2 regions of the Enterobacter sp. C4G1 genome follow, and region 2 is predicted to be linked to the other one. Evidence: predicted binding sites of a transcription regulator. Region 2 holds the regulator's gene; the other holds the start of a gene.

Region 1 (4,430 bases), 1.4 Mb from region 2:
CTGATTGAAGATGCTGAGCATAAAGAGAAGTACGCGAACCAGATGTCGACGCTGAAAAACGATCTACAGGCGCTTCTGGGTAAAAAATAAGATTCTGTATTTCTTCAGACAATAAAAAAACCCCGCTATGCGGGGTTTTTTCTTAAGACGATAACTTATGCCGCTGGCTGAGTTACAACGTCTTTGATGCCTTTAACTTCGATCTCAACACGACGATCTGGAGCCAGGCAGTCGATCAGTGCAGCGCGAGCTTTCACGTTGTTACAGGTAGAACCGGTAACTGGGTTAGATTCGCCCATACCACGTGGGGAGATCTTGTTAGCCGGGATACCTTTAGATACCAGGTAATCAACAACAGACTGAGCACGTTTTTCAGACAGCTGCTGGTTGTAAGCGTCAGAACCGATACGGTCGGTGAAGCCCAGAACCACTACTGAACCGTCTTTAGGATCCAGGTTGCTCAGCTGAGAGTACAGCTGATCCAGTGCCTGCTGACCTTCTGGTTTCAGGGTAGCTTTGTTGAAGTTGAACAGAACGTCAGACTTCAGAGTGAAGTGCTTGGTCTGTACTTCTGGAGCTGGAGCCGGAGCTGGAGCTACGATTGGTGCAGCTTCTTCCTGCTGGCCGAAACGGTAGGAAACACCTACGCTCAGCATACCGTTGTCAGGACGAACACCTACGGTGTTGCCGTCGCCGATGTTGTTAACCCACTGGTATTCCAGACGGGTAGCGATGTCACGGGTCATAGCCCACTCAACACCACCTGCGAATACTGGAGAAACGCCAGTGTCGTGATCGCTGCCAATCTGGTTGTTGCTGGAATCAGCACGCCATACCATGCCGCCCAGACGGGTGTACACGTCCAGATCGTCAGTTACTGGGTAACCCAGTTTAGCAGTCAGCTGTACGCCCTGAGCTTTGAAAGCGCCATTTACGGTGTCGCCTTTGTATGGCATACGACCTAACCAGTCGTAACCCATTTCAAAACCAACATACGGGTTAACCTGATAGCCACCGAACGCACCTGCACCAAGCTGGCTCTCATGAGTAGGGCCATCGTTGTTCAGTTTGCTGTTGTACCAGCCGGTGTCATGGAACTGAGACCAGCCCAGTTTACCACCTGCATACCAGGTATTATCTTTCGGAGCGGCCTGCGCTACGGTAGCGAAGCCAGCCAGTGCCACTGCAATCGCGATAGCTGTCTTTTTCATTTTTTGCGCCTCGTTATCATCCAAAATTTGCCATGAAGATCTCCGACGAGAAATCACGGTTAAATCCTTCACCGGGGGGCGTGGTCAAATATAAATCTACCGATATCTTCGGCTTAGGCCGAGCACCCCTGGCGATGTAAAGTCTACAACGTAGCTAGAAACTTACAAGTGTGAACTCCGTCAGGCATATGAAAAAAAAAGTTCCGTATACCTAATATTTAACATTTTTTGTATGGAAATTGTGCAGTAAAATTAACGGGAACCGCACCAGACAAGCCTTTCCGCAGATTTAACGCATGGAACTATTTCCACATCTTGTGGTCGAAAAAAATTCCAGGAAAACTCCTAAATTTACTCAATGATACAAATTCGAGTGAATTTTTAGCCCAGAAAGTTGTCCTCTGCGGTAAGAATCTGGATGAACCGGACGCATAATAAAACCGATGGCGTTACCTTCCTCGGCTGCTTCAGTCAGTCGAAAATGTTCTTCTTCCGTCAGTTCGTCTGGTAACCACCCGATCACGACACTGTAATTTCCGGTACGTAATGCACGGATCATCGACTCGACCGTATCGCAAGGTGAGAGTTGGTTAATCTGCATGACCTTTGTCAGCGGCAATCCTGCGGACTGAACCCATTCACGGCTCAGTTTTTGTTGTGGCGTCAGCCAGAGCTGCCAGCGCGACTGCTGGCCAAGCTGTTGTAATAAAGGAAGTAATAAAAGTTGGGTTAATAGGGGCTGGTCTTCTCGATAAATCACTTCACTGATAAGACCTGTCGACACGCTCCCGACGGATTTCTTCGCGACATTGCTTGCGGTAGAAGAGAAAGATGTTGAGCGATTTGCGTAGCCTGAAGTGTACATATTCATTCCAGCCCTGTAGTTACTGTATGAATATACAGTAACCCCTGTATGCATAAAGATCAACCTCATTTTCGGAAAGCGACTCGCAAATTTTGCTCATGATCGGCCCCTAAAGAAAATTCATCTTGCTCACTGGCGATAAGTTGCCTATTTTCCTGCTAACGGATCCGTTAGTAAGAATTAGCCTCTTTATAGTATGATTTTTAAGGGAAATATCATGAAAAAGATATCTTATGAACGGATTTATAAATCCCAGGAATACCTTTCAGAACTGGGTGATATTCATCACCGCGCACTCTTTGGTGGCTATACCCTGGCGGTTGATAACGCCGTATTTGCCATGGTGTCTGATGGGGAACTTTATCTGCGTGCCTGTGAGCAAAGCGCGACCTACTATGTGAAACACGCCTCCTCTTTTTTGACCCTTCTGAAACGGGGTCGACCAGTGCTGCTTAACTACTTCCGTGTTGATGACGGGCTGTGGCAGGACAGGGGGACACTACTCCAGCTTTCTTCTTTTGCGCTTGAGGCCGCCAGGCGGGAACGGTATCAACGCTATCAGCGTAACCGGCTTAAAGACCTGCCCAATCTCACCTTCCAGATTGAGGTTCTGCTTTTTGAAGTCGGGATCACTAACGAAGAAATGTTACGGGAGCTGGGGGCAAAAGCGAGTTGGCTGAAAATCAGAGTTCAAAATAAACAACTTGGGATTAAAGTGCTTTTTGCGCTTGAAGGTGCAATAGAAGGGCTGCATGAAGCGGCGCTCCCGGCAGAGATTCGCCGGGAACTCACGGAATGGTTTAACGCGTTGCCAGAGCCTGCGGAGAATCGTTCCGCCATGTAGCAATCAGTTGTTGTAGGCGACAAATTTCCGGCAGCAGAGCAATAAGCAGGCCAACTTGCTGAAGAACCAGCGGGGCTTTGCTGTCGGTACCAGGATCAAGATGGGCGATACGCTGGGCGAGTTCATCCAGGGCCTGCCGAACACGGGGTTCATCGGCTGGACGGTGGTGAAGTGCATCGTCGACATAGCAAACGGCATCATCCAGCAATCCCAGAATACCCGGATTACTTAACCTTTCTCGGTGAGCGCCCAGCGTAGAAATATAGCTGGTAAAGGTATGGTTCAGGCACAGCAGACGAAAGGCGGTTTCACGGATTTCTGCCGTAGCGCCAGGTTCCGTTGACATGTTCGATACCACCGATGCAAGCTCCGCATCGCGGTTATGCGCATCACGGCGGGCGATGCGATAGGCCAGACGGTTATCACGACCCTGGTGATATTGCTCAAGAATGGCATCCAGGTATCGGCAGTTAGCATTCATTGCCCTGTCCAGCACGCGCGGCAGATTGCGAAAACGCCAGTCCGGCCAGATAAAACTGACTGCAGCCCAGGCAATGGCGCAGCCGATCAGTGTATCAATAACGCGGGGAAGGGCGACTTCAAACCCTTCGCCAAGCAGGTTAAAGCACAGCAATACCAGTAAGGTGATAAACATCGTTGCGTGCGCGTATTGCACATTGCGAAATGCAAAGAACAACACGCCGGTTATCACGATAAGGACAAGCTGCCCTTCAATGGACGGGACAAAGTAAAGTACCGGAAGGCCGATAGCGACACCCACCAGCGTACCAATAATACGCAACGCGAGCCGGTGGCGGGTGGCGTTATAGTTTGGCTGGCAAACAAACAGGCTGGTCAGCAAGATCCAGTAGCCATGATGCAAGCCGGTTATCTGGATAAACGCGTAACCGACGCACAGCACCAGCGACATTCTTACGGCGTGGCGGAAGAGAGCCGATTCTGGCGTAAAGTTACGGCTCAGCCGTAACCACATATCGCTAAAGCCGTGAAGGCTGTCATCGGCAAGCTGGTTATCAGCGTCATTGTTCGGCATCGCCAAGGCTTGTTCAGACTCAATGGTGGCCAGTTGCGCGTCTATCGCCCGCAGGTTATTGAGTAAGAAACCCAGCGCTTTTATCTGCTCCGGGGATGTCCCGCTGGCCTGTACGCGATCAAGCGCTGCATCAAGGTGGCTAAACGCGCGTTCAAAGCGTGGATCATGCTGATACGGCGTGCGCAGTAAAATGGAGCGGGACAGTTGCTGACACGCCTGGGATTGCATTGAAAGTAGCCGCTGAAAACGGAACATAACGTCGCTGTAGCGAAACTTTTCCCGCAGGGCCGCATATTGCACATGCGATGAACTGGCACGCTCATGGATATCCTGGGCGGCAAAATAGTAGTGCAAAGTCCGGCGCGTTCCTCGCTGACCGCGATCTCCGCGTAACCGCGTAAGAAGGCTGGCTTTGGTCTGGTTTAAGGTTGCGACCAGTTGGCCGTTTGCCAGCGC
Region 2 (4,430 bases):
CCAGCCATAACCCATGATTCCCCAGATACGGCACCGTGAGCAGCGTTAAACCAAACCCACCCGCCGCGACCGCCATGCTGTTACGCATTTCCGCGCCACGCGTTGCGCCAATGAACATCCCGTCGAGTAAATAACACCAGACGCCCACAACCGGTAAGATCACCTGCCAGATGATGTAGTGGCTTGCCAGCTCACGCAGTGCAGGTAATGACGTGAGCAGCGCAACAATATACTCACCAAAGCAGGTGTAGATGAGTGCAAATGCCAGCGCCACCAGCCCAGCCTGACGACATGCAGCACGCCAGACATCATGTAATTGCCCGCTTTCGCGCGCGCCATACGCTTGCCCGGAATGGGCTTCTACCGCGTAGGCAAAGCCATCGAGGGCATAGGCGGTAAAGGTCAGCAGCGTCATCAGCACCGCGTTGACAGCAACGATTTCCGGGCCAAGCCGCGCGCCAAAGACCGTCAGTGCACCAAAGCACAGTTGCAATAACAGCGAGCGCAGCATGATGTCGCGGTTAAGCGCCAGCAGCTTGCGGATATTGCCGCGCCAGGCGGCCTTTAGCAGCGCAGGTGTTATGCCCCGCATCACCAGCACACGCCAGACCATCCACAGCCCGATAATCAGCGTGCCGTACTCGGCAATAGCTGTTGCCAGCGCCGCGCCCTGCACATTCATGTGCAACCCCATAACCAGCCAGAGGTCGAGCACTATGTTCAGGACGTTCCCGACAACCAGCAGGATAACGGGAGCGCGGGCATACTGAACGCCCAGTAACCAGCCCAGCAGAACCAGATTCGCCAGAGATGCCGGTGCGCTTAGCCAGCGAATATCAAGGAAACGCCGTGCCTGCTCCAACACCGCTTCACTGCCACCTACAATGTGTAATGCCAGCTCAATCAGTGGTGTACGCAGCAGAACGATAAGTACACCCGCACCCAGCGCCAGAATTAACGGCTGTACCAGCGCACGTGCCAGACGCAGGGGATCTTTTGCGCCAAACGCCTGTGCCGTCAGCCCGGTGGTGCTCATGCGTAAAAAAAGCAACAGCATAAAGAGGAAGCTGGTTGCCGTTGCGCCAATCGCCACGCCACCCAGATACACCGGTGAATCCAGATGACCAATAACCGCCGTATCGACCAGCCCCAACAGCGGAACGGTGATATTGGAAAAAATCATCGGCAGTGCAAGACGCCACAATGCCTTATCGGAAGCAGTCAGCAGTGACATGAAAAATACCGGGAGTGGGAAATGAATCAGGCTACGGAGGCTCCGTAGCCTGTCAGGGGGAGATTACAGCCATTCTCCGTTGCGGATGACGCCAACCGCCAGACCTTCAATGGAGAAGTTATGTTCGCGAAGATCCACCACGATTGGGGAGAATTCGCTGTTTTCCGGCAGCAGTTGCACAGTATTGCCCTGTTTTTTCAGGCGCTTAACGGTAACTTCGTCATCAATACGCGCCACCACCACCTGACCGTTGCGCACATCCTGAGTCTTATGAACCGCCAGCAGATCGCCATCGAGAATACCGATGTCTTTCATGGACATGCCGCTGACGCGCAGCAGAAAATCCGCGCTCGGTTTGAACATGCCAGGATCGACCTGATAGTGACCTTCAATATGCTGCTGTGCGAGCAAAGGCTCACCTGCCGCGACACGGCCAACCAGCGGAATGCCCGTCTCTTCTTCTACCAGCAGACGGATGCCGCGTGAAGCACCAGAAACAATCTCAATTACGCCTTTACGCGCCAGAGCTTTAAGGTGTTCCTCGGCAGCATTTGGAGAACGGAAACCCAGGCGCTGCGCGATTTCCGCACGCGTAGGTGGCATTCCCGTCTGGCTGATATGATCCCGGATGAGATCAAACACCTCTTGCTGCCTGGTCGTTAACGCTTTCATTCCGCCCCCTGGGTGTATATACAGTTATGCTGTGAGTATATACAGTCAAAGGTGATTTTGGAACCAAAAACTGCACAAAAAACCAGGGACTTAATTATTCCTCGAGGCTCATCGGAAATGCGACCAAAGCAGCGTGACCCAGGTGATCACCGCAGTAATAATCGCCAGCAACACGGCGGCAGACCCCATATCTTTTGCACGACCAGAGAGCTCATGGAAATCAGAGCCAATACGATCAACTACCGCCTCAATAGCGCTATTGAGAATTTCCACTATCATCACCAGAAGCACAGAACCAATAAGAAGAACGCGCGTTATGGCATCAACATCGAGGAAACAGGCAATGATTACCGCCACGATAGCGGCAACGCCTTCCTGACGAAAAGCGGCTTCATTGATCCACGCGGCACGGAAACCTTTCCATGAATAGCCGGCAGCTTTGATGATTCGGGTTAACCCAGTGGTATTATTGGCCATTAAAAGAACCTTTTATTAGAAATAGCGTCAGTAACTATAGACGCAGTGCGTTTACTGCCGCCCGAAGTATGACGGGTAACAACAGAAATTTTGCGCGCTTTCTGTTATCCTTGCGCCGCAATTGCATTATTAACCAGAGGCTTTACATCGTTTATGTCTGGCTGGCCACGAATTTACTACAAATTACTTAATTTACCATTAACCGTTCTGGTAAAAAGCAAGTCTATCCCAGCAGAACCCGCGCTGGAATTAGGGCTCGATACCTCTCGCCCTATAATGTATGTTTTGCCTTACAACTCGAAGGCAGACTTGCTCACGCTCCGCGCCCAGTGTCTGGCGCATGATTTACCCGATCCGCTTGAACCACTGGAGATCGACGGTACTCTGCTGCCGCGCTACGTGTTCATTCACGGCGGGCCGCGTGTGTTTACCTATTACACGCCAAAAGAAGAGTCCATCAAGCTGTTCCACGACTACCTCGATCTACACCGCAGCAATCCTGATTTGGATGTGCAGATGGTGCCGGTATCGGTGATGTTTGGTCGTCGCCCAGGTCGCGAAAAAGGGGAAGAAAACCCACCGCTGCGGATGCTCAACGGTATCCAGAAATTCTTCGCGGTGTCCTGGCTTGGTCGCGATAGCTTCGTGCGTTTCTCTCCTTCTGTGTCGCTGCGCCGCATGGCAGATGAACACGGTACGGATAAAATCATCGCGCAAAAACTGGCTCGCGTGGCACGTATGCACTTTGCGCGCCAGCGTCTTGCAGCCGTAGGGCCGCGCCTCCCGGCGCGTCAGGACCTGTTCAATAAATTGCTGGCGTCTAAAGCCATTGCCCGCGCCGTGGAAGACGAAGCGCGCAGCAAGAAGATTTCGCATGAGAAAGCACAGCAGAACGCCATCGCATTGATGGAAGAGATCGCTGCGAACTTCTCCTACGAGATGATTCGCCTGTCCGATCGTATTCTGAGCTTTACGTGGAACCGCCTCTATCAGGGGATCAACGTTCACAACGCCGAGCGCGTGCGCCAGCTGGCACATGACGGCCACGAAATTGTCTATGTGCCCTGCCACCGCAGCCACATGGACTACCTGCTGCTTTCCTACGTGCTTTATCATCAGGGCCTAGTGCCACCGCACATCGCGGCCGGTATTAACCTGAACTTCTGGCCAGCAGGTCCGATTTTCCGCCGCCTTGGTGCCTTCTTTATTCGTCGTACCTTCAAAGGTAACAAGCTCTATTCCACCGTATTCCGCGAATATCTGGGCGAGCTGTTCAGCCGCGGTTATTCCGTTGAGTATTTCGTAGAAGGCGGGCGTTCCCGTACTGGCCGCCTGCTTGATCCGAAAACCGGCACGCTGTCGATGACTATCCAGGCCATGTTGCGCGGCGGTACCCGCCCAATTACGCTGGTACCGATTTACATCGGCTACGAGCACGTTATGGAAGTGGGAACGTACGCCAAAGAGCTGCGCGGTGCGACCAAAGAGAAAGAGAGCCTGCCACAGATGCTGCGTGGTCTGAGCAAGCTGCGTAATCTGGGTCAGGGCTACGTGAACTTCGGCGAGCCAATGCCGCTGATGAACTACCTTAACCACCATGTCCCGGAATGGCGCGAGTCTATCGACCCTATCGAAGCGATACGCCCTGCCTGGCTGACGCCAACGGTGAACGGCATTGCCGCTGAGCTGATGGTGCGTATTAACAACGCAGGTGCGGCCAACGCCATGAACCTGTGCTGTACTGCGCTGCTGGCATCGCGTCAGCGTTCACTGACCCGTGAACAGCTTACCGAGCAGCTCGATTGCTATCTGGACATTATGCGTAATGTTCCGTACTCAGTGGACTCGACGGCGCCTGCCGCTACCGCCAGCGAGCTTATCGATCATGCCTTGCAGATGAATAAGTTCGAAGTTGAGAAAGATACGATTGGCGACATCATCATTCTGCCGCGCGAGCAGGCGGTGCTGATGACTTACTATCGTAACAACATCGCGCATATGCTGATGCTGCCTTCGCTGATGGCCGCCATTATTACCCAGCATCGTC

Evidence for each region. Region 2 encodes LexA, which represses DNA repair genes until DNA is damaged. Its sites were predicted from a motif close to TNCTGTATGTACATACAGNA; they were not measured.
Region 1: the regulator LexA is predicted to act here: its motif matches at 2,097-2,116, upstream of sulA (SOS-induced cell division inhibitor SulA).

The regions. Positions count from the first base shown of each region.
Region 1 covers NZ_JBQVVV010000001.1:2,748,275-2,752,704, forward strand. Annotated here, with positions in the region: gene matP (macrodomain Ter protein MatP) at 1-90, shown strand, start outside; gene ompA (porin OmpA) at 156-1,211, opposite strand; gene sulA (SOS-induced cell division inhibitor SulA) at 1,567-2,076, opposite strand; gene ACT9TW_RS13165 (TfoX/Sxy family DNA transformation protein) at 2,294-2,920, shown strand; gene yccS (YccS family putative transporter) at 2,877-4,430, opposite strand, start outside.
Region 2 covers NZ_JBQVVV010000001.1:1,394,533-1,398,962, reverse strand. Annotated here, with positions in the region: gene dinF (MATE family efflux transporter DinF) at 1-1,234, opposite strand, end outside; gene lexA (transcriptional repressor LexA) at 1,298-1,906, opposite strand; gene ACT9TW_RS06665 (diacylglycerol kinase) at 2,015-2,383, opposite strand; gene plsB (glycerol-3-phosphate 1-O-acyltransferase PlsB) at 2,537-4,430, shown strand, end outside.